3 regions of the Alkaliphilus metalliredigens QYMF genome follow, and region 2 is predicted to be linked to each of the others. Evidence: a T-box and tRNA genes for the amino acid it is inferred to sense, from the RefSeq annotation. Region 2 holds a T-box; the other regions hold tRNA genes.
What was found. The T-box of region 2 lies ahead of alaS (alanine--tRNA ligase). A T-box ahead of a tRNA ligase gene usually reads a tRNA of that ligase, here a tRNA-Ala.

Region 1: it has a tRNA-Ala gene. The T-box ahead of alaS (alanine--tRNA ligase) is inferred to sense a tRNA for this amino acid. The anticodon was not compared.
Region 3: it has a tRNA-Ala gene. The T-box ahead of alaS (alanine--tRNA ligase) is inferred to sense a tRNA for this amino acid. The anticodon was not compared.

The regions. Positions count from the first base shown of each region.
Region 1 is NC_009633.1:47,656-52,085, reverse strand. It holds rRNA gene AMET_RS00240 (23S ribosomal RNA) at 1-1,312, opposite strand, end outside; tRNA gene AMET_RS00235 (tRNA-Ala) at 1,550-1,625, opposite strand; rRNA gene AMET_RS00230 (16S ribosomal RNA) at 1,692-3,219, opposite strand; gene AMET_RS00225 (50S ribosomal protein L25) at 3,691-4,305, opposite strand.
Region 2 is NC_009633.1:2,504,390-2,508,819, reverse strand. It holds gene alaS (alanine--tRNA ligase) at 1-1,727, opposite strand, end outside; T-box leader at 1,791-2,014, opposite strand; gene AMET_RS12135 (AI-2E family transporter) at 2,062-3,297, opposite strand; gene AMET_RS25375 (hypothetical protein) at 3,408-3,578, opposite strand; gene AMET_RS12130 (PRC-barrel domain-containing protein) at 3,616-4,248, opposite strand; gene nifU (Fe-S cluster assembly scaffold protein NifU) at 4,278-4,430, opposite strand, start outside.
Region 3 is NC_009633.1:1,836,442-1,840,871, forward strand. It holds gene AMET_RS08530 (bifunctional enoyl-CoA hydratase/phosphate acetyltransferase) at 1-231, shown strand, start outside; rRNA gene AMET_RS08535 (16S ribosomal RNA) at 740-2,267, shown strand; tRNA gene AMET_RS08540 (tRNA-Ala) at 2,336-2,411, shown strand; rRNA gene AMET_RS08545 (23S ribosomal RNA) at 2,703-4,430, shown strand, end outside.

The DNA.
Region 1 (4,430 bases), 2.5 Mb from region 2:
CTTGCCTCTCGTTACTCATGCCAACATTCTCTCTTCTGTAAAGTCCACTGCTCCTTACGGTACAGCTTCTACCCTTACAGAACGCTCGCCTACCATCCTTTCGGATCCATAGCTTCGGTGATACGTTTGAGCCCCGGACATTTTCGGCGCAGAATCACTCGACCAGTGAGCTATTACGCACTCTTTAAATGAGTGGCTGCTTCTAAGCCAACATCCTGGTTGTCTGTGCAACTCCACATCCTTTTCCACTTAACGTATACTTTGGGACCTTAGCTGATGGTCTGGGCTCTTTCCCTCTTGACTACGGATCTTATCACTCGCAGTCTGACTCCCAAGTATAAGACGACGGCATTCGGAGTTTGATAGGTTTCGGTAACCGGTGAAGGCCCCTTGACCATTCAGTGCTCTACCTCCGTGTCTCTAATCTTGAGGCTAGCCCTAAAGCTATTTCGGCGAGAACCAGCTATCTCCGAGCTCGATTGGAATTTCACCGCTACCCACAGATCATCCGGTGACTTTTCAACGTCAATCGGTTCGGACCTCCACGAAATTTTACTTCCGCTTCATCCTGTCCATGGGTAGGTCGCTCGGTTTCGGGTCTATGGCATGAAACTAAGTCGCCCGATTAAGACTCGGTTTCCCTACGGCTTCGCACCTTAAGTGCTTAACCTTGCTCCATACCATAACTCGTTGGCCCGTTCTACAAAAAGTACGCGGTCACACATATAAAGTGCTCCCACAGCTTGTAAGCAAAGGGTTTCAGGTTCTATTTCACTCCCCTTCCGGGGTTCTTTTCACCTTTCCCTCACGGTACTATGCGCTATCGGTCACTAGGTAGTATTTAGCCTTGGGGGGTGGTCCCCCCTGCTTCCCACAGGGTTTCACGTGTCCCGTGGTACTCTGGATCACAGTCAAAGATCTTCTTGTTTGATATACAGGACTATTACCTTCTCCGGTGGGGCTTTCCAACCCTCTTCTACTACAATACCTTCTTCTTAACGACCGTGTCCACAACCCCGATGAAGTAAACCCCATCGGTTTGGGCTCTTCCCCTTTCGCTCGCCGCTACTGAGGGAATCGAATTTTCTTTCTCTTCCTCGGGGTACTTAGATGTTTCAGTTCCCCCGGTCTGTCTTCTATTACCTATGAATTGAGTAATAGATACTTGGATATGAACCCAAGTGGGTTTCCCCATTCGGAAATCCCCGGATCAATGCCTGCTTGCGGCTTCCCGAGGCTTATCGCAGCTTACCACGTCCTTCATCGACTCCTAGTGCCAAGGCATCCGCCCTTTGCTCTTAATAACTTGACCTTTACGCTCATGACCCAAATCATAGATTTAGAGTCAATCGCTCAGCTAACAATCGCACCTTATATTTCCCTGAACAAATCAAAGAAAAGGTTTGATTGATAGTTTATTGATTTCGCATTTAATGCTTCATCATAACATTGTGTAGTTTTCAAAGAACAATTAATTTTTCCGTCCTGCCGACGAAATGATGTTTTATAATAACAATTTCACCTTGTATTACCTTTGAAAAGTAATAACTGGTGGAGACGAGGAGAGTCGAACTCCTGACCCCCTGCTTGCAAGGCAGGTGCTCTCCCAACTGAGCTACGCCCCCTTGGTGCTTTTAGAGAGAAAAAAGTCTCTCAAAACTAGACAGTATAGATGCGCCTTTGCTCCTTAGAAAGGAGGTGATCCAGCCGCACCTTCCGATACGGCTACCTTGTTACGACTTCACCCCAGTCATCGACTTCACCTTCGGCAGCTTCCTCCTTACGGTTAGATAGCTGACTTCGGGTGCTTCCGACTCCCGTGGTGTGACGGGCGGTGTGTACAAGACCCGGGAACGCATTCACCGCGACATTCTGATTCGCGATTACTAGCAACTCCAGCTTCATGTGGGCGAGTTTCAGCCCACAATCCGAACTGGGACCGACTTTATAGGATTTGCTCCGGATTACTCCTTCGCTGCCCGTTGTATCGGCCATTGTAGCACGTGTGTAGCCCTGAACATAAGGGGCATGATGATTTGACGTCATCCCCACCTTCCTCCGAGTTATCCCCGGCAGTCTCTCTAGAGTGCCCAGCCGAACTGCTGGCAACTAAAGACAAGGGTTGCGCTCGTTGCGGGACTTAACCCAACATCTCACGACACGAGCTGACGACAACCATGCACCACCTGTCACCTCAGTCCCCGAAGGGAAGACTCCGGTTAAGGAGTGGTCCGAGGGATGTCAAGTCCAGGTAAGGTTCTTCGCGTTGCTTCGAATTAAACCACATGCTCCGCTGCTTGTGCGGGTCCCCGTCAATTCCTTTGAGTTTCACTCTTGCGAGCGTACTCCCCAGGCGGAGTGCTTAATGCGTTAGCTGCGGCACTGAGGTTCGACCCCCAACACCTAGCACTCATCGTTTACGGCGTGGACTACCAGGGTATCTAATCCTGTTTGCTCCCCACGCTTTCGTGCCTCAGCGTCAGTAATGGTCCAGAAAGTCGCCTTCGCCACTGGTGTTCCTCCTAATATCTACGCATTTCACCGCTACACTAGGAATTCCACTTTCCTCTCCCATACTCAAGTCTTGCAGTTTCAAAGGCTTACTACGGTTGAGCCGTAGCCTTTCACCTCTGACTTGCAAGACCGCCTACGCACCCTTTACGCCCAGTGATTCCGGATAACGCTTGCCCCCTACGTATTACCGCGGCTGCTGGCACGTAGTTAGCCGGGGCTTCCTCCTAGGGTACCGTCAATATTCTTCCCCTAGGACAGAGCTTTACGACCCGAAGGCCTTCATCGCTCACGCGGCGTTGCTGCATCAGGCTTTCGCCCATTGTGCAATATTCCCCACTGCTGCCTCCCGTAGGAGTCTGGACCGTGTCTCAGTTCCAGTGTGGCCGATCACCCTCTCAGGTCGGCTACTGATCGTCGCCTTGGTGAGCCATTACCTCACCAACTAGCTAATCAGACGCGGGCCCATCTTGTACCGAAATTCTTTGACCCTTAAGGGATGCCCCTCTAGGGTTTTATGGGGTATTAGCAACGGTTTCCCGTTGTTGTCCCCCTGTACAAGGTAGGTTGCCCACGCGTTACTCACCCGTCCGCCGCTAGTTTCACTTTCTTCCACCCGAAGGCTTCCGTCAGATTAACCCGCTCGACTTGCATGTGTTAGGCACGCCGCCAGCGTTCATCCTGAGCCAGGATCAAACTCTTATATATAAATTTCTGGGTATTTCTTGTTCCATTCTAGTTAACTAAAATGATATCTCGGCTTACGCCGAGTAAGTGACTTACACAAAATCTTAGATTTTGGTAATCTACTTATATGCTGGCTTACATCTATACTGTTTAGTTTTCAAAGACCTGGTTTCTAACTTGCTTGGTATAACCCGTCGCGTTTTGGCGACTTAATCAATATATCATTTTTGATGACATATGTCAACACTTTTTTTATTTTATCTAGTTTTGTTGAATTTTGTTTCTTTATGCTTATTTAAATTCTCTTCGCCTTGCGACGACTTGTACTACTATAACAGTTGTTGTGCCCAAAGTCAAATGAAATATAATGGAAGAAAATCAGATGGATATAATACTTAAAAGTAAGTTATCTTAATAGAAGTAACTTACTATCATCTGATTTCCTAGTTCTTTCTTTACTCTTCAATTTTTCTATCTTTACACTTCTATCATTTACTCCATGTCTGCAAGCTCTATCTTCTTTTCTAAAGGTACTTCCCCTTCATCATCAATTATTTTTGCTGGGGTAGCAATGGATGCGATAACAGACTCTAGATTATTAATGATGCTAACTTCCTCTCCAAATTCCACATCCGATACTTTTAATGTATCTCCAGGTCTGAAGTTTGAAATATCAAATTCAAATTTTTCAGGGATGCTTCCAGCGAAGCATTGAACTTCTAGTTCTCTTACCTGTTGTTGAACTGTCACCCCACCCTTTTCCACAAAACCTCTTCCCTTCAATATAATAGGAACCATTGTATGTATTTGTTCATCTTGATTAACCTGTTGAAAGTCCACATGCATAATCATTCCTGTCACAGGATCCCTTTGCATTTCTTTAACAAAGGTTGTATAAGGTTGCCCTCCTACATTTACTTGTACTAATCCTTTCCCCCCTTGGTTTCTGACGAATGCTTCTACTTCAGTTCTCTCTATTTCTACCGTCAGTGTGTTGATGCTTTTCCCGTAGATGACTGCTGGCACATTTCCTAAGTCCCTTGAACGGTGACTGGCATTAGACCCCGTTTCATTACGCAAGCTACTCACTAATGAATTCTTCATCATAAAACAACCCCTCCTTTTTCTTTATTGTTGGATTATTTCCAGAAGGAGGTTTTTTAATACAAAAAAGAATAAGGTAACCAAGCAATGACTCGGTACCTTATTCTTCTTATGATCCATTAATGTGA
Region 2 (4,430 bases):
AATGCCTTGTGTAAAAGATGGGTAGCAGTATGATTTCTTTCAGTATTATGTCTTGGTTCTTTATCTACTTCTCCTTGTATAGAGTCACCTACTTGTAATATTCCTCTTAGAATTTTAATGTATTGATGAATACGTTGATTTTTGCCTTGTTTTGTATCTAATACTTGACCCTCAAATTCATCCTTAAAAATATGACCTATATCCCCTATTTGTCCACCACTTTCTGGGTAGAAAGGTGTTTTATCTAAAACAATCACAACTTCTTTTCCTGCTGAAGTTAAGTTAACCGATTGATTTTCTTCAATAATCGCCAACACTTTCCCTTCAGCTCTTAGGGTTTCATATCCTTTAAATGACGTTTGAATGTTTTTATCTAGGGCGTCAAATGCATCTTCCTTCCAGCCTTCGGTGTCTCCCCCAGATCTTGCTTTCCTTGCACGATTTCTTTGCTTTTCCATCTCAGATTCAAATTCACTCTCATCAACAGTCATTTCTCTTTCTTCTAAAATTTCCTTAGTTAGATCCAAAGGAAAGCCATAGGTATCATAAAGCTTAAAAGCATATGTACCATTCAACATGTTTTCAGATTTTCCTATCATTTCTTCAATATGCTGGTTTAAAATCTCCAGTCCTTGGTGAATCGTCTCTTGAAATCGATCCTCTTCTACTTGAATGATTTTTTTAATATAATCTTTTTTCTCAACAAGTTCAGAATATGCCCCTCCATATGTTTCTGTAACAGTATCCATTAATTCATATAAAAAGCTTTTAGACACACCCAATAGCTTACCGTGTCTGGCCGCTCTTCTCAATAGCCTTCTTAATACATATCCTCTTCCTTCATTACTTGGTAAAATGCCATCTCCAATCATGAAAGTAATTGAACGCAGGTGATCTGTAATAATTCGTAGAGATATATTTGTCTTAACATCTTTATTATATTGTGTATTTGTTGCTGTACATACGCTATTTAAAATATGTTTCATGGTATCCACTTCAAAAATTGAATCCACATCCTGCATAATGCAGGCAACTCTTTCAAGGCCCATCCCAGTATCGATGTTTGGATTGGGTAGCAGGTTGTAATTACCAGCTTCATCCTTATCAAATTGAGTAAATACATGATTCCAGAACTCTACAAAACGATCACAATCACATCCCGGTTTACAATCATCATGACCACAGCTGTATTTATCACCTCTATCAAAGTACAGTTCTGAGCAAGGACCACAAGGACCCACTCCAATTTCCCAAAAATTATCTTCTTTCCCTAAGCGCACAATTCTTTCCTTAGGCATCTTTATTTGATTTTCCCATATCCCATAGGCTTCATCATCTTCTTCATATACAGAGGCCCATATCTTATCCTCTGGCATTTCTAAGTATTTAGTTGCGAACTCCCATCCCCACTGGATAGACTCCGTTTTAAAATAGTCTCCAAATGCAAAACTTCCTAACATTTCAAAAAAGGTTGCATGTCGAGAAGTCTTCCCTACATTTTCTATGTCCCCAGTACGAATACATTTCTGACACGTTGCCATTCTTTTACTAGGGGGCGTTTCCACACCTGAAAAATAATTTTTTAACGGTGCCATGCCAGCATTAATCAACAGTAAACTTTTGTCGTTATGAGGTACAAGTGGATAGCTTGATTGTACATAATGCTCTTTTTCTTCATAGAAGTCTAAAAACAATTTTCTAATTTCATTTAATCCCATTTTTTTCATTTTAATCGTATCCTCCTTAGTTAAACTACAAAAATGCAAAAAACTCCCATCCATACATCATATAGTAGGGACGAGAGTTATATTCTCGCGGTACCACCCTAATTACCGTTTGATACGGCCGCTCAGGAAAACCTTTAAGATAACGGATTAACCGATAACCTCTACTCTTATTGTTCAAGGTTATAGCTTAGAGACTGCTTCATATCATCTATCTAGGAGCCTCTCAGCCTAGTGCTCCCTTTCTGTAAGAATCGAATAACATTACTCCTTCTCATCATCGCTTATTGTCATTTTTTATTAGAATTATATAGAAAATCATCAATTTTGTCAACATTTAAGAAATTTTAGTCACATGACTGATTAAATGTTTTCCCAGTACTTTAATGGTTCCTGCAACGGGGACTGCAATTAATAGTCCTACAATTCCTAAAAACCGTCCTCCCACAAGGAGTGCCAAAATAACTAATACCGGATGTAGTCCCACGCTTTTTCCTACTATTTTAGGTGCTAATATGGCGCTCTCAATTTGTTGAATCACAGTAAAGACAACCACCACCCAAATTGCTTTGATTGGACCATCCAACAATGCAAATAAGACACCAGGAACAATTCCAACTACAGGACCAAAGTAGGGTACAATATTTGCAATTCCTGCAATCAATCCAACTAATACAGCAAATTCTACTCGTAAAACCAATAATGATATCATTGTTAAAATCCCAACAAACCCTGCAACAATCAGTTGCCCTCGAATAAACCCACCAAGTACACTGTCTACATCCTTTGCAATATGCATTACATTCTTTCTAAGATATCTAGGGATTAATAAAATAATCGCTTTTTTAAACCCCTTTGCATCCTTTAAAAAGTAAAAAACCAATATAGGTATCAGTACTAGGTTTACAAGTCTTGAAAATAAACCTAAAAGCGTGCTGGTAAATGAGCTGGCAATACCAAATACAATCTCTTGAATACGATCAATATTAAGTCTTAGTAGTTCCTTTACTGACTCAAATTCCGTTGGTAAACTTTCGAGGTTCTGATTGTACCTTAGATATAGATTATGAAGATGCTCGTAGGAGTCATTACTATACTGGGGTAAAAACGCCATTAAGTTCCTTACTTCCTCTGTTATTCTAGGTACTAGTGTTAGGGAGAGAATTAATATCATACAGGAGATAAATAAGTAGACAAGTAAGACCCCCCACATTCTGTCAATACCCTTGACCTGTAAGTAATGAATCAGCGGATTCAATATATATGCAATGACAATGGCAATTATAAATGGAGATAAAATTTCCATTAACAAAACTCTAATTTGAAACAATAATAATAATAGAGTAAAGAGGAAGAGTCCCAATACTAAAAAGAATAATTGCTTACGACCCACATTAACCTTCTGCCTATCATCAACATAGTGATTCCCGATATGGATTAAGTAATATAATAAAAAGATCAGTAGAGCAAAAACAATGAATTGAGTTAAAAATGAAATTAATCTAGTAAATTCGCCTCCCTGTGCAATACTCCTGAAACCTGTTGAAATAACTTCAATTGCATTTTCACCCATATTGAACCCCCAATCATGCTAATATTAATTGTGTTTGGCACTATGTTACCATATATTTCTTGAAAATAAAATTAAATTTTTATTAATAAAAGCAGCCTAAGCTGCTTTTATTAAAACATATTCATTCCTTTAACAACATTTGACGCTTTTTTCATCATTCTATTTCTTTGACGCATAAGTCTCCTTCTATCGCCATTATTCATCTGAGTGACAGCATACATGCCTATTGTTGCTCCAATTAGACTTCCTGTAACAAGACCTGTCATCATGTTTCTATTCATTATATTCACTCCTTTCCAGTTGCATTATTATTTTTTGTTAATTAGGTGGTTCTATACCAAGTAATTTTTTCAATCCACCGCTATTGTGGCTGATTGAACGAATATCCTCACTATTAAATATGATGTTGTGTTTTTCCAGTTTGATCTTTTCATTTAAAGGCAGAATGGCATATCCATTGATTAGATCATCAAAATAGCCTTCACTCACCAATAAAGCCATTATTTTTCCTGTCTTTTTATTAATAACCGTATCTTTAACAACTCCCATTAAATCCTTGCTTTCGTTATATATCTCAAACCCAATTACATGAATCACCTTTTTTAAAGCACTTTCTAGAGTAGGCATTTGAAAATGATGTATGATATCATTTTCAGAATATATTTCCAATCCTTTTTGGGTTATGTTTTTGATTCTTTTGTAAAAAATATATTTATCTTCCTCTTTTTTATTTTCAATATTATATAGCTGAAATGCCCCTAATTCTAATTTCCGATTCAAATATAGATTCCTTTTCACTCTATATCCAGTTAAATGGCCATTTGATTTCATCAATGCCTGATCTATCAATTCGCTTCCTTTAACCATGGCAATCCCTCTTTTCACCGTTCTATTACTATTTTGAATCGAAGTCAAAAAAATAATGCAGGGAATCCCTGCATTATTGGTCATTATTAATTAATTTTATCATTATTTTCTTTTTATTCCTCCTCAATGTCGTCATGATGGTCATGATCGTCATTAGGATTGAAATCATCTAAATCTTCATAATGCAGATTGTTTTTTTGAGCATAATCATAAATAGCTGCTTTAACGGCTTGCTCAGCCAATACAGAACAATGCATCTTCACAGG
Region 3 (4,430 bases), 670 kb from region 2:
GAAATAAAGGGCTACAAGAGTCCTGTTATTGGAGAAACGGATATTATGTTAGTACCAACAATTGAGGTCGGAAATGGAATTGGCAAAGCCTTAACCTATATGGGAAATGCTAAATCAGCTGGTGTGATTATGGGAGCAAAGGCACCTGTTGTTCTTGTGTCTAGAGCTGATAGTGCTGAAACAAAACTTTATTCTATTGCATTAGGTAGTGTGATTGCAGCGAATCAATAGACTTGGAAAAATGAATAGATAATCTACTATGAGGGACCGAGCCTTATTAAAGGAGGTCCCTTATTAATTCCTATAATATAACTAATTTTAAATTAAATAATAATGAATAAAAAAGCCTAGATAAATACATTATAATATATGTAAAAGAAAGCAAATGAAAAATACAGAAAATACATTGACATTGGTTCGCATTTGTGTTATATTAATTTAGTCGCTTCTGACAGATGCATTTCGAAAAAAGCTGATGACAGGAGTGCAAGAAAATAAAAGTGAAAAGAATAATGAAGATGTATTGACATTCGATTTCAAAAATGATATAGTAGTTAAGTCGCCAAAACGCGACGGGTTATACGGAGCAAGTTAGAAATCAGGTCTTTGAAAACTAAACAGTATAGATGTAAGCCAGCATATTACAAGTAGATTGCCAAAGTCTTAGATTTTGCGCAAGATACAAACTCGACAAAGTCGAGAAGCCATTTTAGTTTTACTAAGATGGACCCAGAAATTTATATATAAGAGTTTGATCCTGGCTCAGGATGAACGCTGGCGGCGTGCCTAACACATGCAAGTCGAGCGGGTTAATCTGACGGAAGCCTTCGGGTGGAAGAAAGTGAAACTAGCGGCGGACGGGTGAGTAACGCGTGGGCAACCTACCTTGTACAGGGGGACAACAACGGGAAACCGTTGCTAATACCCCATAAAACCCTAGAGGGGCATCCCTTAAGGGTCAAAGAATTTCGGTACAAGATGGGCCCGCGTCTGATTAGCTAGTTGGTGAGGTAATGGCTCACCAAGGCGACGATCAGTAGCCGACCTGAGAGGGTGATCGGCCACACTGGAACTGAGACACGGTCCAGACTCCTACGGGAGGCAGCAGTGGGGAATATTGCACAATGGGCGAAAGCCTGATGCAGCAACGCCGCGTGAGCGATGAAGGCCTTCGGGTCGTAAAGCTCTGTCCTAGGGGAAGAATATTGACGGTACCCTAGGAGGAAGCCCCGGCTAACTACGTGCCAGCAGCCGCGGTAATACGTAGGGGGCAAGCGTTATCCGGAATCACTGGGCGTAAAGGGTGCGTAGGCGGTCTTGCAAGTCAGAGGTGAAAGGCTACGGCTCAACCGTAGTAAGCCTTTGAAACTGCAAGACTTGAGTATGGGAGAGGAAAGTGGAATTCCTAGTGTAGCGGTGAAATGCGTAGATATTAGGAGGAACACCAGTGGCGAAGGCGACTTTCTGGACCATTACTGACGCTGAGGCACGAAAGCGTGGGGAGCAAACAGGATTAGATACCCTGGTAGTCCACGCCGTAAACGATGAGTGCTAGGTGTTGGGGGTCGAACCTCAGTGCCGCAGCTAACGCATTAAGCACTCCGCCTGGGGAGTACGCTCGCAAGAGTGAAACTCAAAGGAATTGACGGGGACCCGCACAAGCAGCGGAGCATGTGGTTTAATTCGAAGCAACGCGAAGAACCTTACCTGGACTTGACATCCCTCGGACCACTCCTTAACCGGAGTCTTCCCTTCGGGGACTGAGGTGACAGGTGGTGCATGGTTGTCGTCAGCTCGTGTCGTGAGATGTTGGGTTAAGTCCCGCAACGAGCGCAACCCTTGTCTTTAGTTGCCAGCAGTTCGGCTGGGCACTCTAGAGAGACTGCCGGGGATAACTCGGAGGAAGGTGGGGATGACGTCAAATCATCATGCCCCTTATGTTCAGGGCTACACACGTGCTACAATGGCCGATACAACGGGCAGCGAAGGAGTAATCCGGAGCAAATCCTATAAAGTCGGTCCCAGTTCGGATTGTGGGCTGAAACTCGCCCACATGAAGCTGGAGTTGCTAGTAATCGCGAATCAGAATGTCGCGGTGAATGCGTTCCCGGGTCTTGTACACACCGCCCGTCACACCACGGGAGTCGGAAGCACCCGAAGTCAGCTATCTAACCGTAAGGAGGAAGCTGCCGAAGGTGAAGTCGATGACTGGGGTGAAGTCGTAACAAGGTAGCCGTATCGGAAGGTGCGGCTGGATCACCTCCTTTCTAAGGAGCAAAGGCGCATCTATACTGTCTAGTTTTGAGAGACCTACTAATCTCTCTAAAAGCACCAAGGGGGCGTAGCTCAGTTGGGAGAGCACCTGCCTTGCAAGCAGGGGGTCAGGAGTTCGACTCTCCTCGTCTCCACCATAAGTAGATGACCGAAATCTATGATTTCGTGGCAGTCACTTAGTTAAAAATTATGTAATTCATATCATTGCTTTTTAAATGATAAGAAATGAATGGAAAAATTTTTAACATCATCAATAAAAACATGCTAAATTGTTCTTTGAAAACTACACAATGTTATGATGAAGCAATAAATGCGAAACCAATAAACTATCAATTAAACCTTTTCTTTGATTTGTTCAGGGGAATATAAGGTGCGATTGTTAGCTGAGCGATTGACTCTAAATCTATGATTTGGGTCATGAGCGTAAAGGTCAAGTTATTAAGAGCAAAGGGCGGATGCCTTGGCACTAGGAGTCGATGAAGGACGTGGTAAGCTGCGATAAGCCTCGGGAAGCCGCAAGCAGGCATTGATCCGGGGATTTCCGAATGGGGAAACCCACTTGGGTTCATATCCAAGTATCTATTACTCAATTCATAGGTAATAGAAGACAGACCGGGGGAACTGAAACATCTAAGTACCCCGAGGAAGAGAAAGAAAATTCGATTCCCTCAGTAGCGGCGAGCGAAAGGGGAAGAGCCCAAACCGATGGGGTTTACTTCATCGGGGTTGTGGACACGGTCGTTAAGAAGAAGGTATTGTAGTAGAAGAGGGTTGGAAAGCCCCACCGGAGAAGGTAATAGTCCTGTATATCAAACAAGAAGATCTTTGACTGTGATCCAGAGTACCACGGGACACGTGAAACCCTGTGGGAAGCAGGGGGGACCACCCCCCAAGGCTAAATACTACCTAGTGACCGATAGCGCATAGTACCGTGAGGGAAAGGTGAAAAGAACCCCGGAAGGGGAGTGAAATAGAACCTGAAACCCTTTGCTTACAAGCTGTGGGAGCACTTTATATGTGTGACCGCGTACTTTTTGTAGAACGGGCCAACGAGTTATGGTATGGAGCAAGGTTAAGCACTTAAGGTGCGAAGCCGTAGGGAAACCGAGTCTTAATCGGGCGACTTAGTTTCATGCCATAGACCCGAAACCGAGCGACCTACCCATGGACAGGATGAAGCGGAAGTAAAATTTCGTGGAGGTCCGAACCGATTGACGTTGAAAAGTCACCGGATGATCTGTGGGTAGCGGTGAAATTCCAATCGAGCTCGGAGATAGCTGGTTCTCGCCGAAATAGCTTTAGGGCTAGCCTCAAGATTAGAGACACGGAGGTAGAGCACTGAATGGTCAAGGGGCCTTCACCGGTTACCGAAACCTATCAAACTCCGAATGCCGTCGTCTTATACTTGGGAGTCAGACTGCGAGTGATAAGATCCGTAGTCAAGAGGGAAAGAGCCCAGACCATCAGCTAAGGTCCCAAAGTATACGTTAAGTGGAAAAGGATGTGGAGTTGCACAGACAACCAGGATGTTGGCTTAGAAGCAGCCACTCATTTAAAGAGTGCGTAATAGCTCACTGGTCGAGTGATTCTGCGCCGAAAATGTCCGGGGCTCAAACGTATCACCGAAGCTATGGATCCGAAAGGATGGTAGGCGAGCGTTCTGTAAGGGTAGAAGCTGTACCGTAAGGAGCAGTGGACTTTACAGAAGAGAGAATGTTGGCATGAGTAACGAGAGGCAAGTGAGAATCTTGCCCGTCGAAAACCCAAGGTTTCCTGAGGAAGGTTCGTCCGCTCAGGGTTAGTCGGGACCTAAGCCGAGGCCGAAAGGCGTAGGCGATGGACAACAGGTTGAGATTCCTGTACCACTTTTAGTCGTTTGAGAAATGGGGGGACACAGTAGGATAAACCATGCGCACCGTTGGTTGTGTGCGTCTAAGCAAGTAGGGAGTTAGGATAGGCAAATCCGTTCTAACATATTCTGAGATGTGATGGGGAGCGAAATATAAGTAGCGAACTGGTTGATTCCACACTGTCGAGAAAAGCCTCTATCGAGACTATAAAGTGCCCGTACCGCAAACCGACACAGGTGGGTGAGGAGAGAATCCTAAGACGATCGGGAGAACTATTGTTAAGGAACTCGGCAAAATGACCCCGTA